2 regions of the Nocardia sp. CS682 genome follow, and region 2 is predicted to be linked to the other one. Evidence: predicted binding sites of a transcription regulator. Region 2 holds the regulator's gene; the other holds the start of a gene.
What was found. Region 2 encodes HspR, which represses chaperone genes until heat shock. Its sites were predicted from a motif close to ANNTGAGTNNNNNNNACTCANNT; they were not measured.
Positions count from the first base shown of each region.

Region 1: a site for HspR is predicted at 4,552-4,574, ahead of lon (endopeptidase La). Genes of this name have one in related genera too.

Region 1 covers NZ_CP029710.1:4,561,187-4,569,176, forward strand. The annotation lists gene DMB37_RS20610 (DNA polymerase IV) at 1-211, opposite strand, end outside; gene DMB37_RS20615 (DUF1707 domain-containing protein) at 339-944, shown strand; gene DMB37_RS20620 (TetR/AcrR family transcriptional regulator) at 1,005-1,559, shown strand; gene DMB37_RS20625 (PaaI family thioesterase) at 1,614-2,051, shown strand; gene lon (endopeptidase La) at 2,113-4,473, opposite strand; gene DMB37_RS20635 (ATP/GTP-binding protein) at 4,768-5,985, shown strand; gene DMB37_RS20640 (RloB family protein) at 5,982-6,578, shown strand; gene DMB37_RS20645 (dihydrofolate reductase family protein) at 6,627-7,193, opposite strand; gene DMB37_RS20650 (hypothetical protein) at 7,438-7,980, shown strand; gene DMB37_RS20655 (PrsW family intramembrane metalloprotease) at 7,977-7,990, shown strand, end outside.
Region 2 covers NZ_CP029710.1:4,203,436-4,211,425, forward strand. The annotation lists gene clpB (ATP-dependent chaperone ClpB) at 1-919, opposite strand, end outside; gene DMB37_RS18955 (NADP-dependent oxidoreductase) at 1,221-2,156, shown strand; gene DMB37_RS18960 (FAD-binding oxidoreductase) at 2,405-3,562, shown strand; gene DMB37_RS18965 (FAD-binding oxidoreductase) at 3,577-4,356, shown strand; gene DMB37_RS18970 (globin domain-containing protein) at 4,464-5,633, opposite strand; gene DMB37_RS18975 (heat shock protein transcriptional repressor HspR) at 6,201-6,605, opposite strand; gene dnaJ (molecular chaperone DnaJ) at 6,605-7,765, opposite strand; gene grpE (nucleotide exchange factor GrpE) at 7,790-7,990, opposite strand, start outside.

The sequences.
Region 1 (7,990 bases), 360 kb from region 2:
GACACTTGCGCTGGGCGCTGCGCAGCGCCATCCCGGCTCGCACGCCGAACGCGCGCGCCGGATAGGACGCGCAGGTCACCACCTTGCGGGGCTCGGCGGGATCGCCGTTGCCGCCGACGATGACCGGCAGGCCGCGCAGTTCCGGGTGCCTGCGGAACTCCACCGCGGCCTGGAACTGATCGAGATCGACATGCAACAGCCACCTGGCCATATGTCCGTCTTACCCCACGGGGGTGACAGACAGCCGGACTTCCGGTCCGATCGGGCGCTGACGGCGGCGTCTGGAACGGCAGCGCGTCGTACGATTTCGGTGAGGACCACCAAAGGGGAGCACTCCGATGACCGACCCGCAGGACGAGCCCACCGCACTGCCCGAGGTTCGCGTCGGCCACGTCGACCGGGAGATCGCCGCTCGACAGCTGCAACTCGCGGTCGAGGAGGGGCGACTGGATCTACTGGAGCTGGATCGGCGACTCGTCACCGTCTACTCGGCGCGGACCACCGATGAACTGGTGGCCGTCACGGCGGATCTGCCTGCGGCCGCCACGGCCCGCGAGCCGATCGAGCTCAGTGTCGGGAGCGGGACGCGCAAGAAGGGCGGGCAGTGGATCGTGCCCGCCGAGATCACCGCCGAATGCACTTCCGGCACCATCGTCATCGACTTCAGCCAGGCCTTCTGCCCGCATCGCGAGGTGGTGCTGCACGCATCCGTCGGCTCGGGCGGCCTCAAACTGATCGTGCCGCGCGGCTGGATGGTCGACGTAGACCGCGTGCGGGCCAAGAGCGGTGATGTGCGCAGCAAGGTCACCGGTCCGGTGCGGCCCGGTGCACCCCTGTTGCGGGTGGATGGCCGCGTCGGCTCCGGCGCGCTCCTCGCGCGGTATCCGCGGCGACCCCGCCGGTCCTTCGTGGCGTGGTTGCTGAATAAGCCGCGCCCAGCCTGACTCGACCGCATTGCCGATCGGGCCATTGCGCTGTCCGAAAAACAGAACTAAATTCTGGTTATGAAGATTCGAGATCGGTTGCTGTTGGCGGCCGAGCGGCAGTTCGCGGAGCAGGGGGCGCTGGAGGCGACGCTGGCCCAGATCCGCGACGCGGCGGGCGCCAGCGTCGGCGCCCTCTATCACCACTTCCCGGACAAGGCGGACCTGTATCGGCAGGTCTGGGCGAACGCGCTCGTCGACTACCAGCAGCACTTCTGGGCAGCGGTCGGCGACAGCGCCGATGCCAGGGAGGGGATCACGGCGGGGGTACGGGAACACCTGCGCTGGGTGGCCGAGAACCAGTACCGGGCAAAGGTTCTCACCTCCGCCCGGCCGCCGGGGGTACGGGAGAGTGACAGCAATCGCGAGTTCCTGCGCAATGTCGTGCGCTGGTGGCGCACGCACGCCGGGTACGGCGCGGTGCGCGATCTGTCGTTCGATCTGGTGTACGCGCTGTGGTTAGGCCCGGCGCAGGAGTACAGCAGGCAGTGGCTCGGCGGCGACATGCGCGCCGCGCCGACCGACGTCGCGGACGACCTCGCGGACGCGGCGTGGCTCGCATTGCGCGCAGCTTGAAACTGCGTCGCCCCAACGACTATCGCGCCTCGGCGCGTGAACGAAGGACAGCTGATGACCGCGACCATAGATATCGACCTCGCCAAGAAGGTCCTCGCCGCACAACCCTTCGCCGAGCTGGTCGGCACCGAGATCGCCGAATTCGGTGACGGCACAGTCACTCTGGTGATCCCCATCCGCCCCGAACTCGGCCAGCAGTTCGGCTTCGTGCACGGCGGCGTGCTGTCCTACGCGGCCGACAACGCGCTCACCTTCGCCGCGGGCACCGCCCTCGGCCCGAACGTGCTGACCGGCGGTTTCACCATCACCTACCTGCGCCCCGCCGCGGGCCAGCGACTACGCGCCGTCGCCACCGTCACCGGCGCCACCCGCCGCCAAGCCGTGGTCCGCTGCGAGATCTACGCCGAGGACGCCGGCACCGAACCGGTGCTGTGCGCGGTGGCGCAGGGCACCGCCCGGTCGGTCGAACGCGAATTGGCAAGTCGCACCTGACAACCCGCCACGCACACAGAAAAGGCCGGGCACCTCAGGTGCCCGGCCCATCCTCCTCCCGTCAGGCGGTGGCCGCGAAGGCCCGTCCGTCCAGGGCCGGTTCGGCGACCGGCTCGATGGCGTAGGCCAGGATGTCGGCAACGTCACCGACGGGGCGGACATCCAGTGCGGCAAGCACTTCGGCCGGGACGTCGTCCAGGTCCGGCTCGTTGCGAGCCGGGATGAACACCGTCTTCAGGCCGGCCCGCTGCGCGGCGAGCAGCTTCTGCTTGACGCCGCCGATCGGCAGCACCCGTCCGTTCAGCGTGACCTCACCGGTCATGCCGACATCGGCGCGCACCTGCCTGCCCAGGGCCAGCGACACCAGGGCGGTGACCATGGTGACGCCCGCCGACGGTCCGTCCTTGGGCACCGCGCCCGCCGGGAAGTGCACGTGGATATTGCGATCCAGCACCGACGGCTCGATGCCGATCTCTTCCAGGTGCGAGCGCACGTAGGTCAGCGCGATCTGCGCGGACTCCTTCATCACGTCGCCGAGCTGGCCGGTCAGGGTCAGCGAACGCTCGCCCTCCGCGGCGTTGGCCTCGATGTAGAGGACGTCGCCGCCGAGACCGGTGACCGCGAGCCCGGTCGCCACACCCGGCACCGCAGTGCGTTCCACCGAGTCGGGGGTGAAGCGCGGACGGCCCAGGTACTCCTTCAGATCGCCGAGGTCGATCGTCAGCGCCTGCTTCGCCGCGCTCTCGGACTGCACCGGCGCGTCGTAACCCAGCTCGGCGTCGTAGCCGAGATCCGCTGTGCCCGAGTCGGTCCCGCCCTCGGACAGGCGAGTCGCGGCCTTGCGCAACGCCTTGGCGATCAACCGCTCCATCTGCCGCACTCCGGCTTCCCGGGTGTAGTTGGCGGCGATCTCGCGCAGCGCCGCGTCGGTGACGGTCACCTCGTCGGTGGTCAGCGCGTTGCGTTCCAGCTGCCTCGGCACCAGGAAGTCGCGGGCGATGTCGACCTTGTCGTCCTCGGTGTAGCCGTCCACGGTGATCAGCTCCATCCGGTCCAGCAGCGGGCCGGGGATGGTCTCCATGACATTGGCGGTGGCGATGAACAGCACGTCGGAAAGGTCGAGATCCAGGTCGAGGTAGTGGTCGCGGAACGTGTGGTTCTGCGCCGGATCCAGCACCTCGAGCAGCGCGGCCGCCGGGTCACCCCGGAAGTCCGAGCCCACCTTGTCGATCTCGTCCAGCAGGACAACGGGATTCATCGAACCCGCCTCCTTGATGGCGCGGACGATCCGGCCGGGCAGCGCGCCGACATAGGTACGCCGGTGGCCACGGATCTCGGCCTCGTCGCGCACGCCGCCGAGGGCGACCCGGACGAACTTGCGGCCCATCGCGCGAGCCACGGATTCACCGAGCGAGGTCTTGCCGACACCGGGCGGACCGACCAGCGCGAGCACCGCGCCGGAGCCGCGTCCGCCGACCACCTCCAGTCCACGCGCGGCCCGGCGGGAACGCACCGCCAGGTACTCGACCATGCGGTCCTTGACCTCGTCCAGGCCGTGGTGATCGGCGTCCAGCACCGCGCGGGCGGCCGAGACGTCGGTGCTGTCGGTGGTGCGCACCGTCCACGGCAGCTCCAGCACCGTGTCGAGCCAGGTCCGGATCCAGCCGGATTCCGGGCTCTGATCGCTGGCGCGTTCCAGCCTGCCGACCTCGCGCAACGCCTCGGCGCGCACATTGTCCGGCAGGTCGGCCTGCTCGACCCTGGTGCGGTAGTCGTCGGCGCCGTCCGGCTCGTCCTCGCCGAGTTCCTTGCGGATCGCGTTGAGCTGCTGGCGCAGCAGGAACTCGCGCTGGCTCTTCTCCAGCCCCTCGCGGACGTCGTCGCTGATCTTCTCGGTGACCTCGGCCTCGGCGATGTGGTCCTTGGTCCACTCGATCAACGTCTTCAAACGCTGGGTGACATCCGGGGTTTCCAGCAGTTCACGCTTCTGCTCGTCGGTCAGGTACGGCGCGTAACCCGCGGTGTCGGCGATCGCCGACGGGTCGCTGAGCTGATTGACCGCGTCGATGATCTGCCAGGCCTCGCGGCGCTGCAGCACCGAGACGACCAGCTTCTTGTACTCGGCGGCCAGCTCTTTCGTCCGGCCGTCCGGGGTGGGAACCTCGACCGGCTCCGCCTCGACCCACAGCGCGGCACCCGGCCCGGTCACCCCGTGCCCGATCTTGGCCCGCCGTTCGGCCTTCAGTACGGCCGCCGGCGCGCCGCCGCGCATCCGGCCGACCTGTTCGATGGTGGCGACCACGCCATAGGTGGCGTAGCCCTCGGCCAGCCGCGGCGCGAGCAGCACGGCATCGGTCTTCGCGGCGCGCGCGGCGTCGATGGCGGCCTGCGCCGATTCGTCCAGTTCGATGGGCACGACCATGCCCGGCAGCACGATCGGATCGGTCAGGAACAGCACCGGCAGGTTCTGTGGTGTAGTCACGTGTTCGACCCTTCCAAAAGTTGAGCGATACCAACTCAACCCCACCCCCACCCACTTTGTTCCGAACTTCCCCGACGTTCGCTGTGGGCGAAGAAGTGCTGCAACAGAGGCCGGGAGACGTGAGATCCTGAAGATACATGGCCTCGAAGAGGTCGAGATTCTCTTGATTACAAGCCCTATGATGCAGGTAAACTGCACAGAAGGGCACAAAGCCTCGCGGAAGGCGGTCTTACGGTGCTACGCAGCTTTCGATTCGCAAACCACAAGTCGTTCGCTGACGAGCAGGAACTGTTGCTGATACCGGCAACTGGCGATGCCGTCAATGCGGCACTGCCAGTGGCCGCCGTCTACGGCGCGAATGCTTCCGGCAAGAGCAATCTGCTCGACGCGCTGTCGTTCATGGGGAGCACGGTCACCGGCTCGTCGTCCAGTCGGCGGCGCGACAGCGACCCGCTGCGGATGCCTTTTCGACTGGATTCGGCACGCGGTAGCGCGCCATCACTGTTTGTCGTCGAGTTCATTGCGGACGAAATCCGCTACACGTACGGCTTCAGCATCAGTGACGAACGCGTCCTCGAAGAGTGGCTGTACAGCTATCCGGCGAAGCGTAAGCGAGTCCTTTTCGAACGGGAGGACGACCGCTTCTCGATCGGTTCGACACTCGCCGAGATCAAGTCGGAACTCGTGGTATTGCAACGTCTGACCCGCCCCGACACCCTGTTCTTGACGCGGATCCTGGAAGCAAACTTCAGCGGACCCATCGGTGATCATTTTCTTTCCATCTACTGGTGGTTTTACGCGATCCTCAATACGCCGGACCATGACGGAACACGCGTCGTGGAAGCCGACGGCATCGAACGTCTGCTCGCGGAAGACTCCCCGTCACGTGCCCGGGTGTTGGAACTGATCCGTGCGGCAGACGTCGGGATCTCAGATGTCCGCGTCGATGTCGAGCGTCCTGACGACTACAGCGATTACGAAGTACGGCGACTGGTGTTTCGCCACGGCCGAAGCCGCACCGAGTTCAGGGCCTCCGACGAATCATCCGGTACACGTTCCTGGCTACGCATTCTCCCCGGTGCGCTGGCGGCGCTGGCAAAGGGCTACGTCCTAGTCATCGACGAGATCGACACGAGCCTGCATCCACTACTCACCGCCGAACTGGCCGCGCTGTTCCAGGATCCCGCCACGAATCCGCTCGGCGCACAGTTACTGTTCACGTCCCACGACCCAAGTCTGCTCGGTACGGCAGTACGACCCGGCGGATTGCTGCGACGCGACCAGATCTGGTTTGTCGACAAGGATGCCGACGGAGCAAGCACGCTCTACCCGTTGACAGACTTCAAACCACGGCGAGAGCACAACCTCGAACGTCGTTATTTGAACGGCGCGTATGGCGCGATACCCAGCCTTGACCCCGTCCGGTTCGCCAACGCGATCCGCAGCGCATGACACGACGCGAGAACTCATCCAAACGGCGAAAGGCCTTCCGGGAGCCGCGGACTCTGATCCTCATCGTCTCGGCAAAAAAGACCGAGCCCGCCTACTTCAGCGGCCTGAACCGGCACCTGGCCAACCCTGCGTACAAACTCACCGTGGTGGGCCGACACGAGGATCCGAGCAGACTCGTCCGGTTCGCCTCGAAATATGGTTCGGGATTCAATCACGTTTGGTGCGTAGCCGATGTGGATGAGTTCGACATCGCAGCCACAACCAAGCTGGCGCATACCAGCAATGTATCTCTCGCGGTATCCAATCCTTGCTTCGAGTACTGGCTGCTCCTGCACTTCGAACACTGTCGTGCGCCTATGAAGAGATGCGGGGAGGACGTCACACCGCGACTGCGGAAACATTTGCCCAGCTACGAAAAGCAAGACTTGGACTTCGGTGACTTCGCCGAGAAGTTGGACGACGCGTTGCGCCGTGCCAAAAGGCAATGTGCCGATTTTGGCGGCGAATACCTGACCAATCCTTCCACGGGGGTATGGGCCTTGGTCGAGCTGTTGATGCGAGCGAGCGCCCAGTCCGACAACCCCGAACGGTGATTCCATCAGGGGTCGGGCCTGGGCCGATGCTTGTGCTCGCGGCCGTGCTCAGGCGCTCTTCGGGGCGTAGTGGAGGGCGGTGATGCCGCAGTCGAAGGGGGTGGCGGCGACGGTGCGGAGGGGTTGGTAGGTGTTGGGGGCGAAGACGGGGAGGCCGGTGCCGATGGCGGTGGGGTTGACGAAGAGGTGGAGTTCGTCGATGAGTTCGGCGGCGATCAGGTTGGCGGCGAGGGTGGCGCCGCCGTAGACGATGAGGTCGCCGCCGGGCTGGGACTTGAGGTCGGTGACGGTTTTGGTGAGGTCACCGTTGGCGATGGTGGTGTTGGGCCAGGGGGATTCGGTGAGGGTGTTGGAGAAGACGATCTTGGGGGTGTTGTTCATCCAGTCGATGGTTTCCTGGTCCTCGCCGTCGGCCTCGGTACGGTTGGCCCAGACCGGGATGAAACCCTCGGCGAGGTTGCGGCCCAGGACGATGGTGTCGACCGAGGCCATCACGTTCTTGATGTAGGCGCCGACGTCGTCGGTCCAGGGGAAGGTCATCCAGTCCATCTCGCCGTTCGGGCCGCCCATGTAGCCGTCGGCGGTGGTCTGGACCTGGAGCTTGAGCTTGCGCATGAGGTGCTTCCTTTCGAGGGGCGAATCCGGTTCCGGACCCGCCGTGCTGGTGTGTCTCTACTGTGCTGGAACCGGTTTACGGATTGTTTACGGTCTGCTGCGGAGTCGTGCAATCAAGACATTCGCGACGGCCGGGTTCCCCGGGAAACGGGGCGAACTGGCTTACCGTGGAGGCGACTGCACCGCTGGTCGGCGGCAGTTTCTCGCCTAACGCGCCATCGAGTGAGAACGCCGAGGGGAGCACATGAGCCAGTCGATCCGCACCGGCAACGACTGGAAGCAGGCCGGAGTGGTGCTCGCGGTAATCGCCGCGCTGATCGTCGTCCCCTCGGTCGCCGCAGCGCTCGTGCCGACCAGGCAGACCGTGGTCCCCCCGGACAGCGAGATCGAATTGACCGCGCCGGGAACGGAACCGGACACCATCGCCTTCGGCGGGGTGGGCGGCTGGCAGCGCAGACCGACCGGCGATCAGACGACCGCCGTGCTCATCGCGCCGGATGGTTCGCGACTCGCGGTCAGCGTGATCGACGGTGTCACGGACTTCGCCGAAGCCGCCGAGTGGCGTCGAAAAGTCCTCGGCGTACAGGGTTTCGACGCCTACTTCGACGGTGGCGAAATCAAGACACCGAACGGCTTCAGCGGACTGACCTGCCGCGGCACCGATAAGGCGGGGGTCTGCGCCATTCTCGGCAACGACAACCTGGCGGTCACCCTGGTACTCATCGGCGCGGACGCCACGTTGCCGGAACTGACCCCGGTGCTCGACTCACTGACGGTGCGCCGATGAGCTGGTTCCA
Region 2 (7,990 bases):
CGCGGGCCAGCATCGGCTTGATCATGTTGCCCGCGTCCATCGCGGATTCGCCGGTGGCGCCCGCGCCGACGATGGTGTGCAGCTCATCGATGAACGTGATGATCTGTCCCGCACTGTTCTTGATGTCTTCGAGCACGGCCTTGAGCCGCTCCTCGAACTCGCCGCGGTACTTCGCGCCCGCGACCATCGCGCCGAGGTCCAGCGAGACCACGGACTTGCCGCGCAACGACTCCGGCACGTCACCGGCCACGATGCGCTGGGCGAGCCCCTCGACGATGGCGGTCTTGCCGACGCCGGGCTCGCCGATCAGCACCGGGTTGTTCTTGGTGCGGCGGCTCAGCACCTGGACCACCCGCCGGATTTCGGTGTCGCGCCCGATCACCGGATCGAGCTTGCCCGAGCGGGCGGCCTCGGTCAGGTTGGTGGAGTACTTCTCCAGGGCCTGGTAGCTGCCCTCGGGGTCCGGGCTGGTCACCCTGGCGCTGCCGCGCACGGCGGTGAACGCCTCGCGCAGTGCGTCGGCGCTCGCGCCGTACTTCTTCAGCAGCATCGTCACATCCGAGTCGCCCGCGGCCAAGCCGACCATGACGTGCTCGGTGGAGACGTATTCGTCGCCGAGCTCGGTGGCCAGGCGCTGGGCCGCGGTGATCGCGGCCAGGGCCTCGCGGCCGAGCTGCGGGGTGGTCGTCGCGCCGGTCGCACTCGGCAACCGGTCCACGATGTCCTGCGCCTCGCGCCGTACCGTCGCCGGGTCGACGCCGACGGCCTTGAGCAGCGGGGCGGCGATACCGTCGGTCTGGTCCAGCAACGCCACCAGCAAGTGGGCCGGACGGATCTCCGGGTTGCCCGCGGCCGAGGCCGCCTGCAGTGCGGCGGTCAGGGCCGCCTGGGTCTTGGTGGTGGGATTGAACGAGTCCACAAGTCACCTTCCTACTGGTCGATTGTCACGGCGCCGGAGCCTGATCCGCACGAACTCCACGCGCGGCTGCGTGCCGTCCTTTACATCCAACGTGGGAAAGGTTGAGTCTGTTCCGCTCAAGTTTAGTTATTTTCACCGCTTGTGAACGGTACGCCGCGACACCCTGCCAATGCGATGAATCACAGCGTCCATGGGGTATGGATGCATACGATGACCCCTGCCGTTAGTTGATGCATCAGGGAGCGCTAGCAAGCACGAAGGTGCGAGGCCGCACTCGTCAGCCCGATCAAGGAGCGAATGGATGCGCGCGATTGTCGTACGGAAGTTCGGAGCCACACCCGAGTTGACCGACATGCCGGTCCCCGAGGCCGGAGCAGGCGCGGTCCGCGTGCAGCTCGAGGCGGCGGGCGTCAACCCGTTCGACGCGAAGATGGCCGACGGAATACTGGACGGCAAGCTGCCGCACGACTTTCCGATGATCCTCGGGGTGGACGGCGCGGGCACCGTCGCGGCGGTCGGCCCCGGCGTCACCGGGTTCGCCGTCGGCGACCGGGTGGTCGGCAAGTTCCTCAACCCGCCCGCAGGCCACGGCTCGTTCGCCGAGTTCGCGGTCATCCCGGAGGGCGGCATTCTGGTGCGCGTCCCGGAGGCCGTGCCGACCGTCGCGGCCGCGGCGCTACCCACCGCAGGCCTCACCGCGCAGGACATGGTGGACGGCACCGAGATCGAGCCGGGCCAGACCGTCCTGATCGTCGGCGCCACCGGCGGCGTCGGCTCGTTCCTCGTCCAGCTGGCGAACATGGCGGGCGCGAATGTCATCGCCACCGCCCGCGGCGACGTCGCCGACCAGATGACCCGGCTCGGCGCGGCCGAGACCGTCGACTACTCCGCGGGCTCGGTGCGCGAGCAGGTCGCCGCCGCCCACCCCGATGGCATCGACGTCCTCTACGACCTGGTGAGCCCGCCGGAGGCGCTGGCCGAGCTGGCCGGGCTGGTCCGCGACGGCGGCACCGTCTACTCCACCATCTCCGCCGCCGACGAGGACGCCTTGCGCAGCCGGGGCATCCGCGGCGGCAATATCGAATCCAAGGGCGGCGCAAGGGAATTGGCGCGGCTGCTGGAGCGGGTAGCCGAGGGTGACGTGGTGGTCCCGATCGACGCGACCGTTCCACTGGCCGACGGCGCGAGCGTTATCGGGGCCGTCGGCGCACGCGGTAAAACCGTGCTCGCCATCTGAACAGCCCCAACAGTTGCCCACTGCGAATCGAGGGCGCGGTCCCACCCGAGCCGAGCGCCGGCGAGGCGCGGGTGTGACCTCGAGCGCAGGCCCGCAACACCGCACGTTTGCCCACCGATTACCGTTTGGCCCGGTCTTCAGGTACTAACCAACACGACCACGGCATTTTCGGGGATACTGATCAGCGGAGGACCGCCGGTTACGGATATGTCCCCAGGGCAGAACTGAGGGAAAGGAAGCTCCGCGTCGTGGATGCGCGTTCGGCTGCGCTGGTCCGCGCCAACTTCCGTTCGGTAGTCGAGGCACCGAATGGACCCGAACGGTTGGTCAGTGCGTTCTACGGTCACTTGTTCGCCGAGAACCCCCAACTGCGGGAACTCTTCCCCCCTGCGATGGATATGCAGGCCAAGCGGATCGCCACGGCGATCCAGTACGTGCTCGACCATCTCGAGGATTGGGAGCGGGCGCAGAAGTTCCTCGAACAACTGGCGCGCGACCATCGCAAGTACGGGGTCGACGCGGCGCACTACGACGCCGCGGGCCGCGCCTTGCTGTCCGCGTTCCGCGCCTACAACGGCGCGGCCTGGCACCGCGGCTTGGAAGAGGGCTGGCGCGACATCACCATCCTGATCTCCGCGTCCATGGCCATCGGCGCCAACTCCGACAAGTCCCAGCCGTACTGGGAGGCCACCGTGGTCGGGCACCGCAGGGTGCTGGAGGATCTGGCCATCGTGCGGTTGCAGTCGGAGAGCCCGATCCCCTACCAGGCCGGACAGTACGTGCCGCTCACGGTGCCGCAGCGGCCGAAGATGTGGCGCTACTTCTCCCCGGCGATCCCGGCGAATCCGTACGGCGAGATCGAGTTCCACGTCCGCAAGATCCGCGGCGGCTGGGTGAGCCCGGCCATCGTGAACGAGACCAGGGTGGGCGACCGCTGGCAGATCGCCGGACCGCTCGGCGGGTTGCACGTCGACCGCGACAGCGGCCGCGACGTGCTGCTGATCGGCGCGGGCACCGGGATCGCGCCGCTGCGCGCCCAGCTGATCGAGATGGGTCAGCGCGGCATCAATCCGCGGGTGCACTTTTTCATCGGCGGCCGCTACCCCTGCGATCTCTACGACGTGGAGAACATGTGGCAGCTCTCGCAGAGCAATCCGTGGCTCACCATCGTCCCGGTCTGCGAACAGAAGACCAATCCGTGGTGGTATCCCCATCCGCCACAGGAAGAGCCGTACGGCATGCACCGGCGGCTGATCGGTAACCTGGGCGCGGTGGTCGCGAGCTTCGGCGCGTGGGCGGACCGGCAGATCCAGATCGCCGGGTCGGCGAAGATGATCGCGGACACCCGGCGTGCGTTGATCGCGGTCGGTACTCCGGAGCACATCATCAGCTCCGACCCTGTGTGATGAAGGAGGCCCCCATGGGGGACCCCAGTGCGCTCGGTAATGGCGCACCCCTGCCGGCCGAGTGGACCGCGACGGTCGTCGGACACCATCGAATCCGGCACGATCTCGCGGTGATTCGCCTGATCGGCGAGTTCGTCCCGTTCCTCGCGGGCCAGTCCGTCGAGGTCACGGTGCCGCAGCAGCCGAGCATGCGGCGCAGGCTCTCGCCCGCGCTGCCGCCGTCGCTGGACGGCAAGCTCGAGTTCCATGTGCGCACGGTGCCCGGCGGCTGGTGCAGCGGCTCCATCGTGGCCGACACGAGGCCCGGCGACGAATGGCAGATCCGCGCTCCGCTCGGCAGCTTCGCCGCCGACCCGGCGGGCGAGGAGGTGGTGATGATCGCGGGCGGCACCGGACTCGCGCCGCTGCGGGCGCTGATCCTGGACCTGGCCCGCGAGCCGGAACCGCCGCGCACCTACCTCTTCTTCGGCGGCCACACCCCGCGCGACCTGTACGCGTCGGACATGCTGTACCTGCTGGCCGGTGAATTGCCTTGGCTCACGGTCATTCCCGTGGTGGAGAGCCCGGACGATCCCAGCTGGGAAGACGAATGGTACGAGCGCAGCCGCGTCGACATCGGCTTCCCGCCGGACGAGATGCTCTTCGGCACCCTCGCCGAGGTGGTCGGTTCACACGGCGCGTTCGACCACCATCAGGTGCTGGTGTGCGGCTCCCCCGCCATGGTCAATGCCACGGTCGATCGGCTGCTCGCCACCGGAACTCCGCCGGAGCGAATCCAATTCGAAGGGCTCTGAACCTTTTTCGGCCGGCGGCGTAGCCGGAATCCGGCCGCGGTACTGGGCGCGACCGGATTCCGACTGTGTCCGGGACAACGGGAGGGGTCGAAATCCCGGACGGCCGGTCAGAACAGCGGGTCGTGGCGGATGTTCTTGGCGAGCGTCCCCGCGGCCATCATGCGGAACTTGGTGGTCTGCACCATCGATGGCGAGCCGACGATCTGCACGTCCCGGTCGGCCCAGGCGCCGAAGCTCGCGACCACCTTGCCGATCTGGCCGGTCAGTCGCGGCTCCAGGCCCGCGTGCGCCGGCGCGAGTTCGCCGGAATCGGTGTACCACCAAGGGTTTTCGTCGTGCTCGGTGACCGGCGTCACGGTGAGCCAGCGGTTGGCGACGGCCAGGCTGTTCAGCGTGTCCAGATCGTAGAGGTCGCACGGATGGTGGCCGCCGACGAACAGGTGAACCTTCGGGTTGGTCCGCCGCTGCGCCATCGCCATCAGCTGGGCCCGCAGCGGCGCGATGCCGGTACCGCAGCCCACCATCAGCATCTTGCGCTTGGTGTTGCGTGGGATGCCGAGGCCGCCGAGTGGCGAGCCGAGCAGCCACTGGTCACCGACGGCGGCCTGGCCGACGATCGAGGGGCTGACCCAGCCGCCGAGCACGGCACGGATGTGGAACTCGATCTCCCCGTTGGCATTCGCGGGCACCGCGGGCGACATGTAGCGCCACATCCGCGGCCGCGACGGGACCTGCACGCTCAGGTATTGCCCCGCGGCGTAGGACATCGGCTGGTCCAGCTGTAATCGCAGCACGGTCAGGTTGCGCAGCACCTCGCGGCGCTCCACCACGGTGCCGGTCCAGACCGGTGGCGTGGTTTCCTTGTCCGCCGCGCCGATCATGGTGTCGGCGATGATCTTCAGGCCTTCGTCCCAGGCCCGGTCGACCTCGTCGGTCCACATCTCGGTGCCCGCGTACACCTTCATCGCGGTCTTCAGCGAGACCGCGACGGCCGTGTAATGCGCTGCCTGCACACCGTATTTGCGATGGTCACGCCCGAGCTGGGCGAGGAAGGGCAGGAGCTTGTTCGGCTCTTCGAGCCGGTCCAACGCATAGCCGATGGCCTTGACAAGGCGATCTCGCTGGGCGTCCATGGCTGCTGGAAAGAAATCGCGGACTTGGGGGTAGTCGGTGAATAGGATCGCGTAGAACGATCTCGCTAATTTCTCCGGCCCCCCTTCCTCCGCAGCAACCGCCTTGAACGTAGTTCTGATCAAAGCGACAGTCCGCGAATCCATTTGTGTCACAACCCCATTTCGCACTCGAACACAAACTGTGCCGGCGAGTGAGGTGCTGCGGGACACTCGTCAGCAGCCGTTGCCAAGGAGTGTAGGCGAGGTTTGCCAGGAGTGGAATCCTCCGTTTAAACAACAAGCGTGTAATTCCGCTGAAACGAGGACACGCCGGGCAAAACACTCACGAAACGGACTGAAAGACCGTAAAAACGGATGAATTCGGTCATGGATACACTGAATATGCACGACTCGATCTGCAAGTTTCACCCAGGCGGCCATCCCAGAGCGACTGCACGGCAACTTCGCTGGGTGCCCGACCGACTCGACCGGACGCGCGGCACGCGGCACGCCCTCGGGGCGCGCGGTGAAAGATGACAAGTAAAGCGGACTTTCGCGGGGGCGCTCAGCACACGGCTACGCGCCGCATCTCGGCTTATCTTTGGCTATCCTTCAGAAACCGCGCGCGGAACCGCTTCGGGCCGCTGACCTCGAAGCACGATGGATGCTCCGAGATCAGCGGCCCGATTGTTAGCCAGCCGTATTCAGTATTGTTGCGCTGCGTTCGATCGCTCAAACATTACGGCGGTTACGCGGTTGCCACACCACCAGTGCGGTACTGCGTTGCGGCGGCGAAAGATCGGGCCGATAGCCCGCTCGCAACCGATCCAGCTCGGCCGACAGCTCGGCGACGCGCTGCTGCAATTCCTCGACCTGGTTGGTGAGTTCGATGATGCGTTTGATGCCCGCCAGGTTGACGCCCTCGTCCTGAGACAGCCGCTGCACCTCGCGCAGCAGCTCGACGTCCCTGGCCGAGTAGCGTCGCCCGCCGCCCGAAGTGCGTTGTGGCGTTACCAGTCCCAGACGGTCATAGGTACGCAAGGTCTGCGCGTGCATGCCCGCCAGCTGGGCCGCCACCGAGATCATGAAGAACTCGGCACGCGACCCGCCGGACGCCTGCTTCGGATCATGGGACATCAAGCACCTGCCCATCCTGCCCGTGGGTCGAAACCGCTGGCCTTCTCCGCCTCGGCGTAGCGCCGCAGCGCCTCCGCGGCGTTGTCGTCCAGCTTTTGCGGCACCGCGACCTTGACGGTGACCAGCAGGTCACCGGCGCCGCCGCCGCGCTTGGGCACGCCACGACCGCGCACCCGGAGGATGCGGCCGTCCGCGGTGCCCGGTGGCACCTTGACGCCGACGCGCCCCTCCAGCGTGGGCACCGAAACCGTGGTGCCCAACACCAATTCGCTGTAGCTGACCGGCAGCACCAGGGTCAGGTCGTCGCCGTTGCGGCCGAAGACCTTGTCCTGGCTGACGTGCACGCTGACGAACAGGTCGCCCGAGGGCGCGCCACGCAGGCCCGCCTCGCCCTGTCCGGCCAGCCGAATCCGTTGTCCGTCACTGACTCCCGGGGGAATCCGCACCGTGATGGTGCGCGTGCGGTTCTGGATGCCGCTGCCGTGGCAGTCGACGCACGGGTCGTCGATGATCGAGCCGGTGCCCCGGCAGTCATCGCACGGCTCGCTGAAGCCGAATGCACCTTGGTTGCGGCTGACGATGCCGGTTCCATTGCAGTGCGGGCAGACCCGCGGGCTGGTACCCGGCTTGGCGCCGCTGCCGTGACACGTGGTGCACGGCGACGGACTGGTCATCCGCAGCGGAACGGTGACGCCCTGCGCGGCCTCGCGGAAGCCGAGGGTCGTCTCGGTCTCCACATCGGCCCCGCGACGCGGGCGACTGGTCGTGCGCGTGCCGCCCCGGTTGAACAGGCCGCCGAGCAGGTCACCGAGGCCACCGTCGCCGGCGTTCGCGCCGCCGAAGATGTCGCCGATGTTGAAGTCCTGCGAAAAGCCGCCGCCCGCACCGGGAGTGAACCCGCCGCCGCGTGGATAGCCGCCACCCGCGAACAGCTTGCGGGTCTCGTCGTACTCCTTGCGCTTGGTCGGATCCGACAGCACCGCATGCGCTTCGCTGACGGTCTTGAACCGCTCCTCGGCTTTGGTATCACCGGGATTGGCGTCCGGATGCAGGTCACGCGCGAGCTTGCGGTACGCCTTCTTGATCTCGTCCTGCGAGGCCGTGGAGGAGACACCCAGCTCTTTATAGAAGTCCTTTTCGATCCACTCCCGTTGACTCACCGGATATCTCCTCCTCTCGCGTCTTTATTGTTTGTTCGCGCCGGCATCAGCATCCGATGCCTCTGTCGTTTCGGCCGCGCCGTTGTCGGCCTCGCCATCGGTTACCCCGACCAGCGCGTGCCGAAGCACCCGCTCGCCGAACCGATAGCCCTTGCGCATGACGATGCCGATCACCGGGTCGTGCCCGGAGCCCTCGTGCTGCACGGCCTCGTGCAGGGTCGGGTC